2 regions of the Delftia sp. WSY_22 genome follow, and region 2 is predicted to be linked to the other one. Evidence: riboswitches for the same ligand, from Rfam matches in the RefSeq annotation. Region 2 holds a riboswitch; the other holds the start of a gene.

Region 1 (10,301 bases), on a different contig from region 2:
CTCGCGCAAGTTCGCCGACGCCTTCATGGCCAAGACCCAGCGCCGCCCCAGCGAAATCCATGCGGCCGACTACTCGGCCACCATGAACTGGCTCAAGGCCGTGGAAAAGGCCGGCACGCTGGATGCCGACAAGGTCATGGCCACCTGGCGCGGCATGAAGATGGACGACTTCTTCGGCAGCGGCTACCTGCGCGAGGACGGCCGCTACGTGCACGACATGTACCTGATGGAAGTGAAATCCCCGGCCGAATCCAAGGGCACCTGGGACTACTACAAGCTGGTCAAGAAGCTGCCGGCCGAGCAGGTCTGGACCACCAAGGCCGAGAGCAAGTGCCAATATTGGCGGTAAACATCGCTCCCCCTGAGCGGCTTCGCCGCTTCCCCCAGAGGGGGACGACACCCTCGGGGCGGGGCGGCCCTTCCTCGGTGTCCCTGATTTGCGGCTGGGGGGTCAACATGTCCCCGCCATAAGACAGAGTTGCGAGGTTTCAGGCGTATCCCAGGCCTGCTCTCCACTGAATCTCCATGCCTTGGTCAATGCCGGGACATCGAACCGCGCCAGACTGGTAAGTTCGAGCATCTGGCGCGGCGCCGGGCAGGGACTGTCTCCCCTGCGGCCGACCGCGCGGCAGGGGAAGAATGAAGTTCAATCGCAAATGGGCCATGGTCGCCGTCGCAGGCGCATGCATGGTCGCAGGCCTGGTGTGGTGGAAGGCCAGTGCCAAGCCCTCCACCCAATTCGCAACCGCACCCGTCACCGTCGGCGACCTGGAGCAGACCGTGCTGGCCGTGGGCCGGCTGCACCCCAAGGAACTGGTGGCCGTGGGCGCCCAGGTCTCGGGCCAGGTCCGGCGCCTGCACGTGGAGCTGGGCCAGAAGGTCAAGGCCGGCGAACTGATCGCCGAAGTCGATGCCCAGCCGCAGCGCATCAAGCTGCGCAATGCCGAGGCATCCGTCACCGCCTTGCAGGCCCAGCTGGCCGCGCGGCGCGCGGCCCTCGTCCAGGCCCGGCTCACCTTCCAGCGCCAGCAGGAACTGCTGCAGGCCGACGCCACCTCGCGCGCCGACCATGAAGCCGCCAAGGCTGCGCTGGACACCGCGCTGGCCGATGTCGGCGCCCTTCAGGCACAGATCGAGCAGGCACGCACCCAGGTGGAGACCGAGCGCATCAACCTGGGCTACACCCGCATCGTCGCGCCCATGGACGGCGTGATCGTGGCGGTGGTCACCAAGCAGGGCCAGACCCTGAACTCCTTCCAGACCACGCCCACCATCGTCATGCTGGCCAAGCTCGACGTGATGACTGTGCGCGCCGAGATTGCCGAGGCCGACGTGGACAAGATCCAGCTGGGCCAGACGGCCTGGTTCACCACGCTGGGCAGCGGCCGCCAGCGCCACACCGCCACGATCGAGCGCATAGAGCCTGCGCCCGCCTCCATCGCCACGGACGCCACCGCTGGCGCAGCGACCGCCACCGGCGCCCAGGCCGCCAAGGCCATCTACTACAACGCCCAGTTCGACGTGCCCAACCCGGAAGGCAAGCTGCGCCCCTCCATGACCGCCCAGGTCACCGTGCGCGTGGCCCAGGCCGACAAGGCCGTGCTCATGCCGGCCGCCGCGCTGGGCAGCCGCGATGCCGACGACAACTACAGCGTGCGCGTGCGCGATGCCCAGGGCCAGGTCACCGAGCGCAAGGTGCGCGTGGGCCTGCGCACCAACGCCCAGGCCCAGGTGCTGTCGGGGCTGGAGCCCGGCGAGCAGGTGGTGATCGGCGAGGCCAGCCCCGGCGGCAAGCCGGCCGGCAGCGACCCGATGGGAATGTAAGCATGGACCATGCATTGCTGCAGATGCAGGGCCTGCGCCGGGAGTTTCCTGCGGGCGACACCACGGTGGCGGTACTCAAGGACATAGACCTGACCATCGAGGCCGGCGAGATGGTGGCCATCGTCGGCGCCTCGGGCTCGGGCAAGTCCACGCTGATGAACATCCTCGGCTGCCTGGACCATCCGACCTCGGGCAGCTACCGCATCGCGGGCCGCGAGACCAGCGAGCTGGGGCCCGACGCGCTGGCCGCGCTGCGGCGCGAGCACTTCGGCTTCATCTTCCAGCGCTACCACCTGCTGCCCGACCTCACGGCCCAGGGCAATGTGGAGCTGCCCGCCGTCTACGCGGCCACACCGGCCGGCGAGCGGCATGCGCGCTCGGCCGCCCTGCTCGAACGCCTGGGCCTGGCCGACCGCATGCAGCACCGGCCGGGCCAGCTGTCGGGCGGGCAGCAGCAGCGCGTGTCCATTGCGCGTGCGCTGATGAACGGCGGCGCCGTCATCCTGGCCGACGAGCCAACGGGCGCGCTGGACAAGGCCAGCGGCGAGCAGGTCATGCGCATCCTGCAGGAGCTGCATGCCGACGGCCACACCATCATCCTGGTCACGCACGACATGGCCGTCGCCGCCCACGCCACGCGCGTGATCGAGATCAGCGACGGCGCCATCATTGCCGACCGGCGCAGCACCCCGCACGAAGCCAGGCCGCCCGTGGAGCCGGCATCCGGCGCGCGCCGGGCCTCCTGGCGCGGACTGTCGGACCGCTTTGGCGAGGCCCTGCGCATGGCCCTGCGCGCCATGAACGCCCACCGCCTGCGCACCTTCCTGACCATGCTGGGCATCATCATCGGCATCTCGGCCGTGGTCTCGGTGGTGGCGCTGGGGCGCGGTGCGCAGCAGCAGGTGATGAACCAGATCAGCGAGCTGGGCACGAACACGCTGGACATCTTCCCCGGCAAGGACTTCGGCGACACGCGCGCGGCCGCCATCGAGACCCTGGTCGCCGCCGACGCCCAGGCCCTGGCCGAGCAGCCCTACGTGGACAGCGCCACGCCCAATGTGTCGGTCGGCGTCACGGCGCTGTACCGCGAGAACGCGGCCACGGCCCAGGTGACGGGCGTGGGCTTCGAGCACTTTCGCGTGCGCGGCCTGCGCCTGGCATCGGGCCGCTTCTTCGACCAGCGCGACGTGGACCTGCACGCCCAGGTGGCGGTGATCGACCAGAAGACCGCCACCGCCCTGTTCCCCACCAATCCCAGTCCGCTGGGCGAGGTCGTGCTCCTGGGCCAGATGCCCGTGGAAATCGTCGGCGTGCTCCGGCCTGCGCAAAACAGCTTCGGCGGCTCCACGCCCACCTTCTTCGTGCCCTACACCGCAGCCGCCACGCGCCTGGTCGGCAAGTACCACCTGGACAGCATCACGCTGCGCATCAAGGACGCGGTGCCGGCCGAGATCGCGCAAAAGGCCGCCACCAGCCTGCTGACCGAGCGCCATGGCACCAAGGACTTCTTCATCTGGAACTCCGACCAGATCCGCCAGGCCATCACGCGCACCAGCACCACGCTGACGCTGCTGGTCTCGGCCATCGCCATGATCGCGCTGCTGGTGGGCGGCATCGGCGTGATGAACATCATGCTGGTGTCGGTGACCGAGCGCACGCGCGAGATCGGCGTGCGCATGGCCATCGGCGCGCGCCAGTCGGACATCCTGCAGCAGTTCCTGATCGAAGCCGTGCTGGTCTGCATCGTGGGCGGCATCCTGGGCGTGTCGCTGGCGCTGGGCCTGGGGCTGGCCGTCAGCCTGTCCGGCAGCAGCTTCCAGCTGTCGTTCTCGGCCGCCTCCATCGTGCTGGCCGTGGCCTGCTCCTCCCTCATCGGGATCGGCTTCGGCTTCCTGCCGGCGCGCAGTGCTGCGCGCCTCGACCCCGTACAGGCTCTATCGAGAGATTGACATGCATATGCTGAAGACCGGCGTGCTGGCATGCGCAGTGGCCCTGGCCGGCTGCGGCGCCATCACGCGCACAACCTACGAGGCGCCGCAGGTGGCGCTGCCCGCACAGTTCGAGCATGCGCAGCCATCGGCGGCCGCGCCTGCGCCCGAGGCATGGTGGCGCGCCTTCGGCGATCCGCGCCTGGATGCATGGATCGACATGGCCCTTGCGCGCAACCCCGACCTGGCAACGGCAGGCATCCGCGTGCGCCGCGCCGCGCTGCAGGCGCAGCTGGCGGGCCGCGCCCTGCTGCCGCAACCCGGCGGCACGCTCAGCACCGGGGCCAGCCGGCCGCTGTCCGGCAGCCCGCGCAGCACGCTGGAGACGTCCAGCGCCACGCTGAGCGTGGGCTGGGAGCTGGACCTGTTCGACCGCCTGGGTGCCCTGCGCGATGCGGCCGTCTTCGAGGCCCAGGCCAGCGAGCAGGACAGGCAGGCCGTGGCCCTGTCCCTGGCGGCCACCACCGCCAGCCTGTACTGGCAACTGGCCCTGGCCAACGAGCGCCTGGAATTTGCGCGGCAAAGCCTGGAGTACACACGCCGCACCGGCGAGCTGGTGGAGGCGCAGTACCGCAGCGGCGCCGTATCCAGCCTGGAACGGCGCGAGGCCCGGCAGGCGCTGGCCGAGCAGCAGGCGCTGCTCAGCCAGTACACGCAAGCCCGCGCCGAACTGCGGCAGGCGCTCAACGAGCTGCTCCTGGGCGCCGAGGCACCCGGTGGCGAGCCGCAGGCCCTGCCCACGGGCGCGCTGCCTGCCATTGCCGCAGGACTGCCCGCCGAACTGCTGGGCCGCCGCCCCGACCTGCGCGCCGCCGAACTGCGGCTGCGCGCCTCCCTGGCCAGCAGCGATGCGGCCACCGCGCGCTACTACCCCACGCTGTCGCTGACCGGCAGCCTGGGGGGCTCCAGCAACTCGCTGCTCGACCTGCTGGCCAACCCCGTGGCGGCCCTGGGCGCCAGCATGACCCTGCCTTTTCTGAACGTGGGCGAGATGCGGCTGAACACCGCCATTGCGCGCAACCAGCATGAAGAGGCCGTGGTCAACTTCCGCAAGTCGCTGTACGCCGCGCTGGCGGAAACGGAAAAAGCCCTGTCCGCCCGCACCGAGCTGGCCAGCCAGGAACAGGCACAGCAGCGCGTCATGCAGGAATCGGCAGAAATCACCCGCCTGTACGAGGCACGCTACCGCGCAGGCCAGGTACCCCTGCGCACCTGGCTGGATGCGCAGGAGCGCAGCCGCAACGCACAGCTGGCCCTGTCGGCCCTGCACCTGGCGCAACTGCAAAACCAGGTGACGATCAACAAGGTGCTGGGCGGCGGATGGCAAGCCCCTTGAGCAAGGGCCGGCAACCTCCGCCAAAGTGCCCCGCCCCGATCAGAACGAATGCGCCATGCCCAGGTACAGGCCGGTCTGGCTGCCGCCCGGCGCCGGGTTGTTGTTGGTGGTCTCCACCGAAAAGTTCGCATTGCCGCCATTGCGCACATTGCCCACGCTGGCGTACAGCAGCGTGCGCCTGGACAGCGCGTAGTCGGCGCCCGCCATGAACAGGTTGGCGCTGCCGCCGCCGTTGTTGACCGTGGTGCGGTAGCCCGCCCCGATCAGCGTCAGCGGGCCTGACACCTTGTAGCGCGCGCCCATCCAGTACTGCCGCGCCTTGTTGGGCACGCCAGCCGCGCTGTCGGGCGCGGACAGCTGCTCATAGCCCGCGAACAGCTTGAGCGCGGACAGCGTCACCGTGCCGCCCAGCGTCAGGTTGCGGGATGTGGTGTACAGATCGCTGAAGCGGCCATTGGCATCGCGGGCCACATCGTAGATGGCGCGCAACTCGAACGTGGGCGCGGTATAGGACACCGACAGCGCATCCTTGCGCAGCCGCGATGCGCCCTGCGGCTGCTCGCCCAGGCCGGTCAGCGCCAGCACGCGCAGGCCGCCCCAGCTGGGCGTTTCGTACGAGATCATGTTGTCATGCCCGCCCCAGTTGCGCCCCCGAACCAGCGTGGCCGAGCCGATGAACTGCTGGCCCGTGGGGTCCAGCGCCCAGTGCGCATCCGAGATCGACAGGTCCTTGCCCAGCTTCAGCGTGCCCCAGCCGCTGCGCAGGCCCACGAAGGTGCGGCGGTTGAAGAAACCTGCGCCGTTGAACCTGGCATCGTCGATGCTGAAGCCCGACTCCAGCGTGAACAGCGCGTGCAGCCCGCCGCCCAGGTCCTCCTCCCCCTTGAAACCCAGCATGCTCGTGCCCCACTGGTTGCCCACGGCCCGCCACAGATTGCCAGAGCCGCCCGTGGCCGGGTCGTACACATTGTTCTGGTAGTCCACCCCCGCGACCACACGCCCGTAGAGCGTGACAGAACTCTGGGCCTGGGCCGCCAGGGCCGTGCCCAATGCAAGCGCCGTGCCCAGCCATTGAATGGTTCTTCTAGCCATGTCGTCTCCTCCTCCCGATTGCCAGTTGGCGAAAGCCCTCGCCACTAAGGCCAGGGCGTACTGAAATCCTTGCCGCCACGCGTAAAAACTGCGGCCGTACAGTCAGCGCGTTCTTGTTCTTGTGCCTGCGAAGCCTGCGGGGCAACGCCGGCAACGGCTGGCCATGGAATTCTCGGCGGGAGAAGGGGACTGGAGATAAACGATTCGGCAACGGACTGATCCTCAGCCATCACGGACCGCTAGGTGTTTTCCCAAGGAAAGGCCGCCGCGCCATCCACGGCGGCCACCGGGCCGCGCATTGCACGCAGCCCGGATCGGCTCAATGCCGCGCGATCAACGCGCCGTCGTATCGCTGCTGGCCTCCACGATGGGGATATAGAACTCTCCGCCCGCGCGGTTGAATTCCTCGGCCTTGGCCTGCATTCCGGCGGCAATGCCTTCCTGCTCGGCCACGCCCTTGGCAGCGGCGAATTCGCGCACTTCCTGGGTGATCTTCATGGAGCAGAACTTGGGGCCGCACATGGAGCAGAAGTGCGCCACCTTGGCGCTGTCCTTGGGCAGGGTTTCGTCGTGGTAGGCCTGGGCGGTGTCGGGGTCCAGGCCCAGGTTGAACTGGTCCTGCCAGCGGAAGTCGAAGCGGGCCTGGCTCAGCGCGTCGTCGCGGGCGCGGGCGCCGGGGTGGCCCTTGGCGACGTCAGCGGCGTGGGCGGCGATCTTGTACGCGATGATGCCCTGCTTGACGTCGTCGCGGTCGGGCAGGCCCAGGTGTTCCTTGGGCGTGACGTAGCACAGCATGGCGGTGCCGAACCAGCCGATCATGGCCGCGCCGATGGCGCTGGCGATGTGGTCGTAGCCGGGGGCGATGTCGATGGTCAGCGGGCCCAGGGTGTAGAACGGCGCCTCGTGGCAGTGCTTGAGCTGCTCGGTCATGTTGGCCTGGATCATGTGCATGGGCACGTGGCCGGGGCCTTCGATCATGGTCTGCACGTCGTGCTTCCAGGCCAGTTGGGTCAGCTCGCCCAGGGTCTTGAGTTCGGCGAACTGGGCTTCGTCATTGGCGTCCGAGGCGCTGCCGGGGCGCAGGCCGTCGCCCAGCGAGAAGCTGACGTCGTACTGCTTCATGATGTCGCAGATGTCCTCGAAGTGCTCGTACAGGAAGCTCTCGCGGTGGTGGGCCATGCACCACTTGGCCATGATGGAGCCGCCGCGCGAGACGATGCCCGTGCGGCGCTGGGCCGTGAGGTGGATGTAGGCCAGTCGCACGCCGGCGTGGATGGTGAAGTAGTCCACGCCCTGCTCGGCCTGCTCGATCAGGGTGTCGCGGAAGATGGGCCAGGTCAGGTCCTCGGCGATGCCGCCCACTTTCTCCAGCGCCTGGTAGATGGGCACGGTGCCGATGGGCACGGGCGAGTTGCGGATGATCCAGTCGCGCGTGGTGTGGATGTTCTTGCCCGTGGACAGGTCCATCACGTTGTCCGCGCCCCAGCGGATGGCCCAGACCAGCTTCTCGACCTCTTCCTCGATGCTGGAGGTGACGGCCGAGTTGCCGATGTTGGCGTTGATCTTGACCTTGAAGTTGCGCCCGATGGCCATGGGCTCGATCTCGGGGTGGTTGATGTTGGCCGGGATGATGGCGCGGCCGCGCGCCACTTCGTCGCGCACGAATTCGGGCGTGATGATCTTGGGGATGGCGGCGCCCAGACCGTTGCCGGCCAGGCGCGCCTCGCGCGCGGCGTCCTGCTGGTACTCGGCCATCCATTCGCGGCGGCCGTTCTCGCGCAGGGCCACGTACTCCATCTCGGGCGTGATGATGCCCTTGCGCGCGTAGTGCATCTGGGTGACGTTGCCACCGCTCTTGGCGCGGCGCGGCTGGCGCTGCAGCGATGCGGCCTCGGCCCGCAGGCGGGCCACGCGCTCGTCTTCCTCGCCGCGCTTGCCGCCGTCGTCCAGGGCCTGCCGCAGGCGGCCGGCGTAGTACTCGCTGTCGCCGCGCGACTCGATCCAGGCATTGCGCACGCCGGGCAGGCCGCTGCGGACGTCGATGGCCACGGCAGGGTCGGTGTAGGGGCCCGAGGTGTCATAGACGCTGACCTGCTCGCCATTGGTCAGCTGGATATCGCGCACGGGCACGTTGAGGCCGCTGTGCAGGCTGCCTTGCAGATAGCTCTTGGTGGAGGCCGGGAACGGCTTGCGCGACTGCGCCAGCAGGTCGGAAAAACGCTGTGCGTCTGGAGCTTCGCCGGCTGCGGGGGTGAAGATGGAATCGGGAGCGTTCATGTCGGGTTCCTTGCGTTCAAAGCGTCGATCAACAACGCTCCGGGAACCGGACACTCCTTGGGCTGTGCCAAAGGCCGCGCACCGGGCTATGCCAGTGTGGGCCTGCCAGGGCCGTATGGCCTTGGCCCCTGGTTGCCACGCACGCCAAGGCGCACGAGCAGCCTTGGTTGGCAAGGGCCGATGTGCGTTGGATGGTGGCCTGCCTGGCCGTTGCGGCCCTGCGTGTATCCGCCGTGGCGGATTTCCATCCTCTGACTTCGGCCCCGCTTCAGGGTCCCGCTCTTCTTCCGCCGGTATCAACCGGATCAAGTTCGTCGGGTTCGCCGCCTGGCCCATGCAGCGCATGGACCGGTTGGCATCTCAGTGCATCAGCACACCCCGGAGCAGCGGCAAGTATAGAGGATGGTTGGCGGCCCATCGCCTGCGGGTTTGCCCAGGGGCCATGCGCCGCCGTCAGTCAAAGCCGCGCAGCGCACCCCATTCGGCCAGCGGAGCGCGCGTGGCGCGCCAGCCGTTGATGGGGGCGCTCTTGTCCTCGTAGCCCAGCGCAATGCCGAAGGCCACGTGGTAGCCCTCGGGCAGCGCCAGCGCCTGGGTCACGGCGTCGTTGTAGCGGCGCCAGAAGCCCTGGGCGCAGGTCGCCAGGCCATTGGCGCAGGCCAGCAGCATGAAGGACTGCAGGTAGATGCCCAGGTCCACCCATTGCGGCAGGCCCATGCGCTCGTCCACCGCCACGATCAGGCCCACGGGCGCGCCGAAGAACTGGCCGTTGCGCGCCAGCTGCTCCAGCCGCGCGGGCTTGTCGTCGCGCGGAATGCCCAGCGACTGGTACAGCTCTTCGCCATTGGCAAAGCGCCGGCTGCGGTAGGGCTCCCAGAGATTGGGCGGGTAGGACAGGCCGGGCTGGGCGTCCTGGGGCTCGGCTTCGGCAACGGCGGTGAGCAGCTGCTGCAGCGGATCGCCCGTCAGCGCCAGCACGCGCCAGGGCTGCAGGTTGCCGCCCGAGGCCGCATTGGCCGACTGTTCCATCAGGGTGCGCACCAGCGCCGCATCGGGCGACTGGGGCAGGAAGGCGCGCACGGAGCGGCGCGCATGCAAGGCCTGTTCAACGTTCATGCTGGTCGGAGTCTCCGGTCTTCTTGGGGGATCTTGGGGGATCTTGGGGATCTTGTGCAGGCCTACTTGCCCATGATCTGGTCGATCTTGTCCTTCTGGAAGGCCTGCGGGCGCTCGGACTCGCAGGGCACGCAGTCGCCCACCTTGCTGCCGGCCGAGAGCTTGGCAATGGCCTCCCACAGCAGCGCGATCTGCTGCTCGTGCGCGGCCGCGCCATCGCTCAGGCCGCGCATGGCCTGGGCCACGGGGTCCATTTCCTGGGTGATGCCGTAGGCCGTGAAAGGCTGGGGCGCGGCGGCCGACGGGACCTTGATGGACTCGGCCTTGGCAGATGCCGGGTCGTGCTCGGTCACATCGGCGCTGTGGCCGTTCTTGCTGGCGATGATGCGCGCCGGAATGCCCACGGCCGTGGCGCCTGCGGGCACGGGCTTGATGACCACGGCATTGCTGCCGATCTTGGCACCGTCGCCCACCTCGAAGCCGCCCAGCACCTTGGCGCCCGCGCTGACCACCACATCGCGGCCCAGCGTGGGATGGCGCTTGGCGCCCTTGTACAGCGAGGTGCCGCCAAGGGTCACGCCGTGGTAGATGGTGCAGCCGTCGCCGACCACGGCCGTCTCGCCGATGACGACGCCCATGCCGTGGTCTATGAACACGCGCTCGCCGAT
Region 2 (10,301 bases):
GGCCCAGCAGGTGCTGTTCGTCACCCGACCATTCCACGGCCTGCTGCCAGCGGGCCACGGCGGCGCCCTCCTCCAGCTCCAACGGCCGGCGCGCAAAGCGCCGCTGCAGGTTGGCCAGTTCGGCCGCCAGGTAGTCGGCAAAGGCACGCGCAGAGACTGGGGCGCCGCGCTCCACGTAGAAGACATGGGGCGAGTAGCAGCCCTGCTGGTCGTAGCGCATCACGTCCCAGGCCGCCAGCCGCGCCACGGCGGGCGCCTTGAGCGTGTCCAGCGCCTGGGCGCCCACCATGCCGAAGCCCAGCTTGTGGCCATGTGGCAGAAAGCGCGTGGTCACGGGCAGGCGCTGGCGCAGCGCCTGCAGCGTCTGGTTGCCGCCGTAGGCGAGCACGGTGTCGGCCTCGGCGTGGAGCGCGGCGGCGGCATCTCCATTCGCGCCATCTGCCCCATCCACACCCCCCGCTCCGCTCCACCACACCACGGCCAGGCAATCGGCCAGCGGCGGATGCACCTCGGCCAGCAGCCGTGCGAACCAGCCCGCGAACAGCGGCTCGGCGCTGGCCAGCTTGCCAATGGCTGGCGCCTTGACCAGCAGGCCGCAGACCAGGCTCCACAGGGACAGCGCAGGCACATTGCCGGCCCAGCTGTGCATCAGCAGGTCGGGCCCGAAGGCGCGCACCGCGCCGCCCTTGGGCGCGGGCTGGAAGCCGTCGAGCACGGCCGGGTTGGCAAAGTCCTCGGCCACGAAGCGCCGCAGCTGCGCGGCGCGAAAGGTCTTGAAGAAGCCCGTCAGCCCCAGGCGCACCATGTCGGCGTCATAGCCGCTGACCACGGGCAGCCAGGTCTCGGCCTGGCGCCGATAGGGATCGCTGCGGTCCAGCAGGCGGGCAATGGCACGGTCGATGGCATCGATGATCTCGGCCACGGGCATGGCCCTGAGGTGGCGGTCGGCGGCACGGCGCACATGGGCTGCCAGCGCATGCATCTGCGGGCCGGTCAGCAGGGGCACGGAGACTTCCAGCCGCACGCCGCTGCGTTCGAAGGGCAGCACATGCCACTGCACCTCGTCCTCGCGCAAACCAGGCAGGTCGGGCAGGTAGCCGGCCGTGATCCTCTCGATGTTCATGCAGCAGCGGCCTTCACGAATTCATCGACCGCCAGCGAGCAGCCCTTGGCCGCTGCGCCCTCGGCACGCCCCAGCAACAGGAAACCGCTGTTCTCGCCATGGCCGGCCCACAGGCCCACGTCCTCGGTGAGGATGGTGGTGACCGCGTTGTAGTTGGCCAGGTCGCAGTGCACGAGAATGCCGCGCTCGCCGGGTGCCACGCTGCGGCCGGTGACGGGCTCGACCAGGCGCGAGCGTATCCAGTGCGGCCCCGACTTGACCGAGGGCAGCGTGGCATTGCCGTCGTCATAGAACTGCGTGCTCAACTCGGTCATGCCGTACATGTTGATGCAGTGGCTGCGCGGCACGCCCAGCAGCCGGGACAGGTCGGCGTAGAAGTCCTCCAGCGGCAACTCGCGCGACTGGCCCTTGTAGCCGCCCGTGTCCAGGATGCGGCTGCCCGGCGGCAGGCAAAAGCTGCGGCCCTGCTCGCGCAGCGCGTCCATCACATGCACCAGGCTGAAGCTGGCGCCCAGCAGCGCATAGGGGCGGCCGCTGCGCTCGGATTCCTCCAGCACGGCGCACAGGCCGGGCATGTCCAGGCCGTCGGGGGTGAGGAAGTAGCGGCTGTCGGGAGTGCCGAATTCCGTCTTGGCCAGCGCCAGGTAATGCGCCAGCGAAGAGTTGGGCATGGCCTGCTCGTCGGGAAAGAGAATGCCCATGGGCAGGCGCTCGTGCCCGGCCATGAAGCGCTGCGCGAAGTTGCGCGTCATCGACGCATCGTAGACATCGAGCGCGGGATGGAAGTGGCGCCCGCGCGAAGACAGTCCCTTGGCCTGGCCCGTGGTGCCGCTGGTCATGAACACGCGCTCCGCGGGCGAGGCCGGCTCGCTGCGCAGCTCCATGGCCTTGAACGCATCGATGGGCACGGCGGGAATGTCGCTCCAGGTCTTCACATTGCGCAGCGTGGCGCCGCGCCGCTGGCAGAAGCTGCGAAACGGCGCATTCGATTCGTATTGGTAGGCGAACAGCCGCAGCGCCAGTGCGTCGAACTGCTCGTCGGTGCAGCCGTCCATGGCGATGAATGCAAGCAGGTCTGCGACCAGAGAAGCCGCCTGGGGCCGGGCCTTGTCCATGGAATTCCTTCGAGAGCTGGGACGTGATGCTCCGAAGGCGCCCCGCCCGTGGCGCATGGGCGGCCACGCAGGGGTGCAAGCTCTTCTTCCGCCGGAATGACCCGGTTCAAGTTCTCGGGTGTGGATCTCAGCACTGGCGTGCACCCCGGAGCGGAGGGCTATCTTACAGCAGGGTCGCCAACGCCGCAGGCCCGGGGCCATCGCCCTGCAAGACTGCGTCAGCCCAGTGCCGTCAGCCGCCGCATCACCCATTCCACGGGCCCCTGCGCCACCTTCTTGCTCCAGGCCCAGGCGGCCAGGCTGGCGATGATCACGTACAGCGCGGCGGCCACGGCCACTTCGCGCAGGCTGCGCGATCCGTCCAGCGCGCCCATGGCCTCCAGCAGCCCCATGCCGATGAGGATGTGGGCCAGGTACAGGGTCAGCGTCATGCGCCCGGCCGGCAGCAGGCCGCGCCACGGTCCACCGGGCCAGCGGTCGGCCAGCCGCAGGCAGGCGCCGATGGCAATGCTGGCGCAGCCCAGGCCCATCAGCAGGTAGGCAGGGCCGGGCGGCATGGGGCCGGTGGCCAGCCAGGGAGCCCAAGCGCTGCGGGCCGCAAGCGCCGAGACGGCGCAGGCCAATCCCACCATCACGCCACCCGCAGCCACCAAGGTCCATTGCACGCGCGGCTCGGCCAGCGGCAGGCGTGCCAGCAGCATGCCGCACAGGAAGAACGCAAACCACGGCAGCACCGGATGGAAGCCGTTGAACAGCAGGTTGCGCGCAAAGCCGGCCGGCTCCCACAGGCCCTGGTAGGACAGGCTGGCCCAGTCCCAGCCCTGGCTGTAGTCCAGCTGCAGCAAGGCCCAGGCGGACAGCACGGCCACTGCCGCCATGCCGGCCAGCAGCGCCCGTGCGCCGGCCTGCAGCCAGGCGATGGCCAACACGAAATACACCGCGTAGTAGTGAATGATGTCGGCCGGAAAGATCAGCAGGTTCATGCCACCGGCCACCAGCAGGAACAGCGCGCGGCGCAGCGTCCAGAGGCGCGCCGTGGCCGGCTCCAGCGAGCGCGTGGCCAGCACCAGGCCCAGGCCTGCCAGCACCACGAAGGTGGCCGAGGCCTTGCCCTCCAGGAAATGGAAGAACGACAGCAGCCAGCCAGGCTCCTGCAGCGCGGGATGCATGGCCTGCTTGAAGTTGACGAACACCATGCCTGCCAGCGCGAGGTAGCGCGCCAGGTCCAGCCCCGCCAGGCGGGCGCCCCTGCCGGTGGCATGCCTCATGTCGCGTCTCCCTGTGCCTCGCCTCCAAGAAGGCAGGCCAGCAAGGCGGGATGCAGCACATCGACCCCTTCATCCGCCCCCGCGTCTTCTTGCGGCGTCACCGCCAGCGCAAAGCGCAGCGCATCGCTTTCCACGGCATCCAGCAGCAATTGCGCGGCCAGGCGCACGGGCACGGCGGGCCGCAAGAGGCCCTGCTGCGCCCCGCGCTCCATGAAGCCTGCCAGTCCGTCGAGCATGCGCCTGCGGTTGGCCTCGAAGGCCGGCGCCAGCCCGGGCGAACGCGCGATCTCGGACAGGCACTCGGCGCTGAGCACGGCCCATTCCCGCTGGCGGCACAGCGCCTGGTAGGCGGCCAGGAATTGCGCCACCACCGGCAGCGAAGGGGCTGCGGCCCGCTCCAGCGCCTGCAGCAAGGGCAGCAGCTCGGTCTGCTCCTGCGTGGCGACCTCGGCAATCAAGGCCTCCTTGCCGTCGAAGTGGTTGTACAGGTTGCCCAGGCTCACCGAGGCAGCCTGCGCAATGTCGCGCATGCTGGTGCAGTGAAAGCCGCGCTCCACGAAGCACTGCAGGGCAGCCTGCACGATGAGGGCCCTGCGCTCGCTGATGTCTTCCTTCTTTTTCATGCCCCGAATGATGAACGAACGTTCATTCATAGTCAACACCGGGGCACGAAGTCACAGCGGCGGCATGGGGCCCACGCCCGAAGGAACGGCCTCCTCGTTGGGCCTGCAGGGCTGGCGCAGCATGCGTCGGCAGTCCGGCAGCTGCCGCTCATGGGCATAGGCGATATGGCCCAGCACGATCTTCGAGGGCCGGCTGCGGTCCAGCCAGACGGTGTTGGTCGAAGGCGTGGACAGATGGTCGAAGGCCCAGTACCCGGTCTGCGAAGGCGTGTCCAGGGTCACGCGCAGGCTGGAGCCCGCGCGGAACACATGGGCGAATTTCTGGATTTCCACGCGCATCAGCGTGGGCTCGCCGGGGCGCAGCGGGCGCACGGCGGCCTCGGTGAAATCGCCCCAGGGCCGCAAGGCGGTGGAGCGCTGGCCGTCCAGCGCGCGCATGGAGGCACGCAGCCAGCCGCGCTGCACGAACATCTCCTGGCCGTCGGGACGCACCTCCGAGACGGTGACCTGCACATCGGTGTCGCCGGCCGTGGCGCTGAGCCACAGGTCCAGCGAGGCCTCGCCATAAAAGCTCAGCGCGCGCGGCAGCGGGGCCGTGGTAAAGCGCAGCAGGCCCTGCCCGGCGGGGCTGGCCATCCATTGGCCCGCGCCGGACTCGGTATCCGCGTCGGGATGGTTCGCATCGGCGCCCGGCAGCGGGTAGCGGTAGCTGGCCGATTGGCGCTCGGCCTGCGGCGGCGCATCGCCCAGCCCGCCGCCCGGCTGCAGCCACAGCGTCATGGGCGTGACGCGCACGGGCAGCCGGTCAAAGCTGGCCACGGCCGAGGGGCGCAGCTGCCCATAGTCGCCCCCACCGTTCATCCACTGCATTTCCTGCGCCAGCAGCACGCGCGGCGTGTGCTCGAAGCCGTTGCTCTCGCCCTTGAGAAAGCGCGCGTAAAAACGCTTCATGGTCTCGCGAATAAAGGGGGCGCTGTCGGTGTGATGGTCGCCGTTGGAGCTGATCAGCCACATCTTGTCCGGGGCGATGCTGTCCTCGTAGTAGCCCATGCGGGTGCCCACCTGCTCGTCCTGCCAGGACTGGGTGCCCAGCGTGGGGATGTCGATGCGGTGCGTGGTGTACATGGCGCTCTTGCGCGCGTAGCGGGCGCCGAAGAAGCGGTCCTCGTCCAGCCAGCGCGCCATGTCCAGGTCCGGGCGCTGGATCTTGCGGATGTTGTCCTCCACGACCTGGGCGCATCCGGTATCGCCGTCCAGCGCCTTGGCGTCCTCGGCGGCCTTGCGCCATATCGCGGGGAACTGCCCCCACCAATTGGCGGGAAAGCCGATGTTCTGGATGCCGCCCGGATAGGCCACGTCGCGGTAGGGATCGGCCACGTTCTTGCCAGGTGCAATCGCCTTGAGGCTGGGCGGACGCTGGGCCGCCACCCACAGCTGGTCGTAGCCCGAGTATGAATAGCCCACCATGCCCACCTTGCCCGTGGACCACGCCTGGCGCGCAGCCCACTCCACCGCGTGCGCCCCGGCCGCGCCCACGGAGGCGTCGGCCCACTGGTTCTCGCCCGTGGAGCAGCCCGTGCCGGGCACGTTCAGGCCCATCACGGCATAGCCTTCCTTGGTCCATTCCTGGGTGGTCTGGTCCGTGACCGAGCCCGATCCGTAGCCGTCGTACTCCATCAGCACGGGAAACGGCCCCGGCCCCTTGGGAAAGACCACCGAATAGCGCATCTTGTTGCCGTCAGGCAGCTGGATGTAGCCCCAGATGCGCGGCCCGGGGTTGGTGCTGCCCGAGGAGCCCCCGCCGCAGGCCGCAAGGCCCAGGGCAAGGGTGGCGATGCCGGCCGCGCCGAGCCACGCGCGGGAATGGCGAAAAGTCATCATGGATGGTCCTCCTGGTTGCTGATGCAGTCATGCCCGCAAGGGGGCAGGCCGCAATGTAGGACCGTCCGGGCGCATGGCGCACGCGCAGGCTGAAGGGGGGCTGAAGCACGCCTGAAGACAGGCTGAAGGCGAACGCGGCCAATCGCCACGGCCTTAGGCCCCGGACCACGGCAGCCGCGCGCCACACTATGATTCGATTTTCAGTTCCTTGACCCCATGCCCCGCGCCCGCACATCCAAGCCCGCTCCGTCCGAAGAGAACACGGCCCCGTCCGGCACCACAGCGCCGGGGCCGTCCATCGACGCCTCTTTCCTGCACACCCTGGTCGGCTACAACGCCCGGCGTGCCTCGATGTCCATCATCGAGGTGTTCGTGGAGCGCATGGCCACCCACGATCTCAAGATGGTGGAGTTCTCCGTGCTGTCCCTGGTGTCCCACAACCCCGGCATCACCTCGCGCCAGCTGTGCACGGCGCTGGACGTGATGCCGCCCAACCTGGTGGGCCTGATCGCCGCGCTGGAGCGGCGCAAGCTCATCGAGCGCCGCCCCCATCCCACAGACCGCCGCGCCGTGGGCGTGCACCTGACGCCGGCCGGCGCCGAACTCACGGCCCAGGCAGAAAGAACGGCGGCCCAGCTGGAGATGGATGCCACCTACCGCCTGACCGATGCCGAGCGCAAAACGCTGATCCAGCTGCTGCAGAAGATCTACAACTGAGCGCGCTCAGTCCGCCTTCTGCGCGGCGGGCAGGTCCAAGCCCAGCAGCCGCACCGCATTGCCCTTGAGGATGCCGGGCATCACCTCGGGCTTGAAGCCGGCTTCCTGGAAATCCTTCATCCAGCGCTCGGGCGTGATCAGGGGATAGTCGCTGCCGAAGAGCACGCGGTCCCTGAGCAGGGTGTTGGCGTACTGCACCAGCTGCCGGGGAAAGTACTTGGGGCTCCAGCCCGACAGATCGATCCAGACATTGGGCTTGTGCAGGGCCACGGACAGGGCCTCGTCCTGCCAGGGAAAGCTGGGGTGGGCCATCACGATCTGCATGTCGGGAAAGTCGATGGCCACGTCGTCCAGGTGCATGGGATTGCTGTAGGCCAGGCGCAGGCCGCCGCCGCAGCGCATGCCGCTGCCAATGCCGCTGTGGCCCGTGTGGAAGATGGCCGGCAGTTGGTGCTCGGCCACCACCTCGTAGATCGGCCAGGCCATGCGGTCGTAGGGATGGAAGCCCTGCACCGTGGGGTGGAACTTGAAGCCCCTGACGCCCTCTTCCTCGATCAGCCGCCGCGCCTCGCGCGCACCCATGCGGCCCTTGTGCGGATCGATGCTGGCGAAGGCCACCATCATGTCGCTGTTGGCCCGCGCAGCCTCGGCGATCTCCTCGTTGGGAATGCGGCGCCGGCCCAGCTGCGATTCGCTGTCCACCGTGAACATCACCAGGCCCAGGTTGCGCTCGCGGTAATAGGCCACGGTCTCGGCGATGGTCGGGCGCCGGCCGTTGCCGAAGTACTTGTCGGCGGCGCGGTCGTACTCCTCGCCGTAGTTGTCGAACGGGTTCCAGCAGCTCACCTCGGCGTGCGTGTGGATGTCGATGGCAATGAGTTTTTCGTGGTCCATGTCTGTCTCCTGTGCGGCCTGCTGCCTGCCCCGCAATCAAGGGGAAGTCCCAATAAGAAATTCGCAAAGGCCGCTTGAATTGGTTATTAAATATAACCAAAATCGCGGCCATCAGAAAGCGATGCAGATGCAGGCAACGGCTGCCACGCAACGGATTCGCGCTGAGGCTTCACACCACCTTCCGAGGAGACAGACATGGACAGAAAGATCCACAAGACCCGTTCCCGCGCCTTGCCGGCCGCGCTGGCCGCCGCCCTGCCCGCCCTGCTGCTGTCGGCCTGCGGCGGCTCGAGCGACGGCATCGCGCAGCTGGCCGAGGCCCGCCCCGCCACGCTGCTGTCGTGCACGGACCTGGCCGCGAAAATATCCTTCCCCAACACCCGCATCACCGCCGCCGAGACCGTGGCCGCCGGCACGCTGGCGGTGGCAGGCAAGCCCATTGCCGAGCACTGCCGCGTGACCGGCCGCATGCACGAGCGCGTCAGCACCGTGGATGGCCAGAACTACGCCGTGGGCTTCGAGATGCGCCTGCCGCGCGACTGGAACGGGCGCTTCTTCTACCAGGCCAACGGCGGGCTGGACGGCGTCGTGAGCACGGCCGTGGGCGCGCTGGGCGGCGGGCCGCTGGGCAACGCGCTGCAGATGGGCTTTGCCGTGCTCAGCTCCGATGCCGGGCATGCAGGCAGCCTGGGTCCCTTCTTCGGCCTGGACCCGCAGGCGCGACTGGACTATGGCTACCAGGCCGTGGGCAAGCTCACGCCCATGGCGCGCAGCGCGCTGCAGACGGCCTATGGCAAGGGACCTGACCGCTCCTACCTGGGCGGCTGCTCCAACGGCGGGCGCCACGCCATGGTGGCGGCCTCGCGCTATGCCGACCAGTACGACGGCATCATCGCCGGCAACCCCGGCACGCGCCTGCCGCTGGCGGCCATTGCCAACATTGCCGGCGCCCAGGGCTATGCGAAGCTGGCGACCACGCCCTCGGACCTGGGCACGGGCTTCACCCAGGCCGAGCGCCGCCTGGTCAGCCAGGCCGTGCTGGCCCGGTGCGATGCGCTGGACGGGGCCACCGACGGCATGGTGCAGGCCGGCGCAGCCTGCCAGGCGAGCTTCGACCTGTCGCGCGACGTGCCCACCTGCGGCGGTGCGCGCGACGGCAGCTGCCTCAGCGCCGAGCAAAAGAGCACCATTGCCGGCCTGTTCAAGGGCGCCACCACCAGCGGCGGCAGCCGCATCTACAGCAGCTTCCCATATGACGCGGGCCTGGATACGGCCGGCTGGGCCGGCTGGAAATTCTCCAACCCCATCAGCCGCGACTCCGGTGCCGTGGCCTTCATCTGGCAGACGCCGCCGGAAAGCGCCGCCAGCTTCAACGACGCGCAGTTCGCCCTCAACGGCAGCGTGGACAGCATGCTGGCCAAGGTGCAGGCGACCAACGGCACCTTCACGGAAAGCGGCCTGTCGCTGATGATGCCGCCCGACTACGGCAAGCTGCCCGTGCTGCGCAACCGGGGCGCCAAGCTCATGGTCTACCACGGCACGGCCGACCCCATCTTCTCCAGCGATGACACCGTGCAGTGGTACGACACGCTGCGCCGCAACCATGGCGACGCCGCCGACTTCGCCCGCCTGTACCTGGTGCCCGGCATGAACCACTGCAGCGGCGGCCCGGCCACCGATCAGTTCGACATGCTCAGCTCCCTCGTGGCCTGGGTGGAGAAAGGCCAGGCGCCGGACCGCGTGATCGCCAGTGCGCGCGGCGCGGGCAACGCGGGCGGCGCCAACGCCGACCTGCCCGCCAACTGGTCGCCCACGCGCACCCGGCCGCTGTGCCCCCATCCGCTGGCCGCCCGCTACAACGGCAGCGGCGACATGGAAAGCGCTGCCAGCTTCAGTTGCCGCTGACCATGCACTGAAGGCGGGCGGCGCCTGAACGGTCACCTGAAAGGTCACCTGAACGGCCCGCCCCCTCCGCCCCCATCCACCCCTTGTCCGCAGTCCCGCCCCCGGCGGGGCCGGGCCCCGCTGCGCCTGAGAAAAGGCGCGCGGACACCCACGCCAAGACGGCAACGATTTTTCAAACCAGAGGAGACATCACCATGAAAACCACCCCATCCCCGCGGACCCTGGCGGCCACCGCCGTGCTGGCCCTGGCCGGCTCCGGCGCCAGCTTCGGCGCCTTCGCGCAAGGCACCTCCAGCGTCACGCTCTACGGCATCGTCGATGTGGGCGTGGAGCACCTGAACAATGTGGCGGCGGGCGGCGGTCTCAGCCGCATGCCATCGACCACCAGCATGGTGCCCTCGCGCTGGGGCCTGCGCGGCAGCGAGGACCTGGGCGGCGGCCTCAAGGCCATCTACACGCTGGAGTCGGGCTTTGCGCCCGACCAGGGCACCTTCAACCAGGGCGGGCGCGGCTTTGGCCGCCAAAGCTGGGTGGGCCTGGGCGGCAACTGGGGCAGCCTGACCATGGGCCGCCAGAACTCCATGCTGTTCTGGTCGCTGCTGGACTCGGACATCATCGGCCCGGCCGTCTTCGCCATGGGCTCGCTGGACGCCTACATTCCCAACTCGCGCGCCGACAACATGCTGGCCTGGCGCGGCAACTTCGGCGGGCTGGCACTGGGCGCGGGCTACAGCTTCGGGCGTGACACCGTCAATGCCGGCCCCAGCCCGGCAGG

The links. A riboswitch is a leader RNA that binds a small molecule or an ion and turns the genes downstream of it on or off. The one in region 2 is predicted to bind thiamine pyrophosphate.
Region 1: it holds a riboswitch for thiamine pyrophosphate, as region 2 does, so the genes downstream of both, thiC (phosphomethylpyrimidine synthase ThiC) here and ACF8NF_RS08785 (long-chain-fatty-acid--CoA ligase) in region 2, are expected to answer to the same signal.

Annotation. Positions count from the first base shown of each region.
Region 1 covers NZ_JBICKN010000057.1:81,625-91,925, forward strand. Annotated here, with positions in the region: gene ACF8NF_RS24330 (ABC transporter substrate-binding protein) at 1-349, shown strand, start outside; gene ACF8NF_RS24335 (efflux RND transporter periplasmic adaptor subunit) at 640-1,824, shown strand; gene ACF8NF_RS24340 (MacB family efflux pump subunit) at 1,827-3,773, shown strand; gene ACF8NF_RS24345 (efflux transporter outer membrane subunit) at 3,775-5,148, shown strand; gene ACF8NF_RS24350 (porin) at 5,188-6,240, opposite strand; gene thiC (phosphomethylpyrimidine synthase ThiC) at 6,574-8,517, opposite strand; TPP riboswitch at 8,783-8,908, opposite strand; gene ACF8NF_RS24360 (nitroreductase) at 8,971-9,633, opposite strand; gene cysE (serine O-acetyltransferase) at 9,696-10,301, opposite strand, start outside.
Region 2 covers NZ_JBICKN010000017.1:30,988-41,288, forward strand. Annotated here, with positions in the region: gene ACF8NF_RS08780 (acyl-CoA reductase) at 1-1,123, opposite strand, end outside; gene ACF8NF_RS08785 (long-chain-fatty-acid--CoA ligase) at 1,120-2,238, opposite strand; TPP riboswitch at 2,305-2,396, opposite strand; gene ACF8NF_RS08790 (DUF418 domain-containing protein) at 2,457-3,506, opposite strand; gene ACF8NF_RS08795 (TetR/AcrR family transcriptional regulator) at 3,503-4,129, opposite strand; gene ACF8NF_RS08800 (CocE/NonD family hydrolase) at 4,181-6,010, opposite strand; gene ACF8NF_RS08805 (MarR family winged helix-turn-helix transcriptional regulator) at 6,227-6,727, shown strand; gene ACF8NF_RS08810 (amidohydrolase family protein) at 6,734-7,621, opposite strand; gene ACF8NF_RS08815 (tannase/feruloyl esterase family alpha/beta hydrolase) at 7,817-9,526, shown strand; gene ACF8NF_RS08820 (porin) at 9,721-10,301, shown strand, end outside.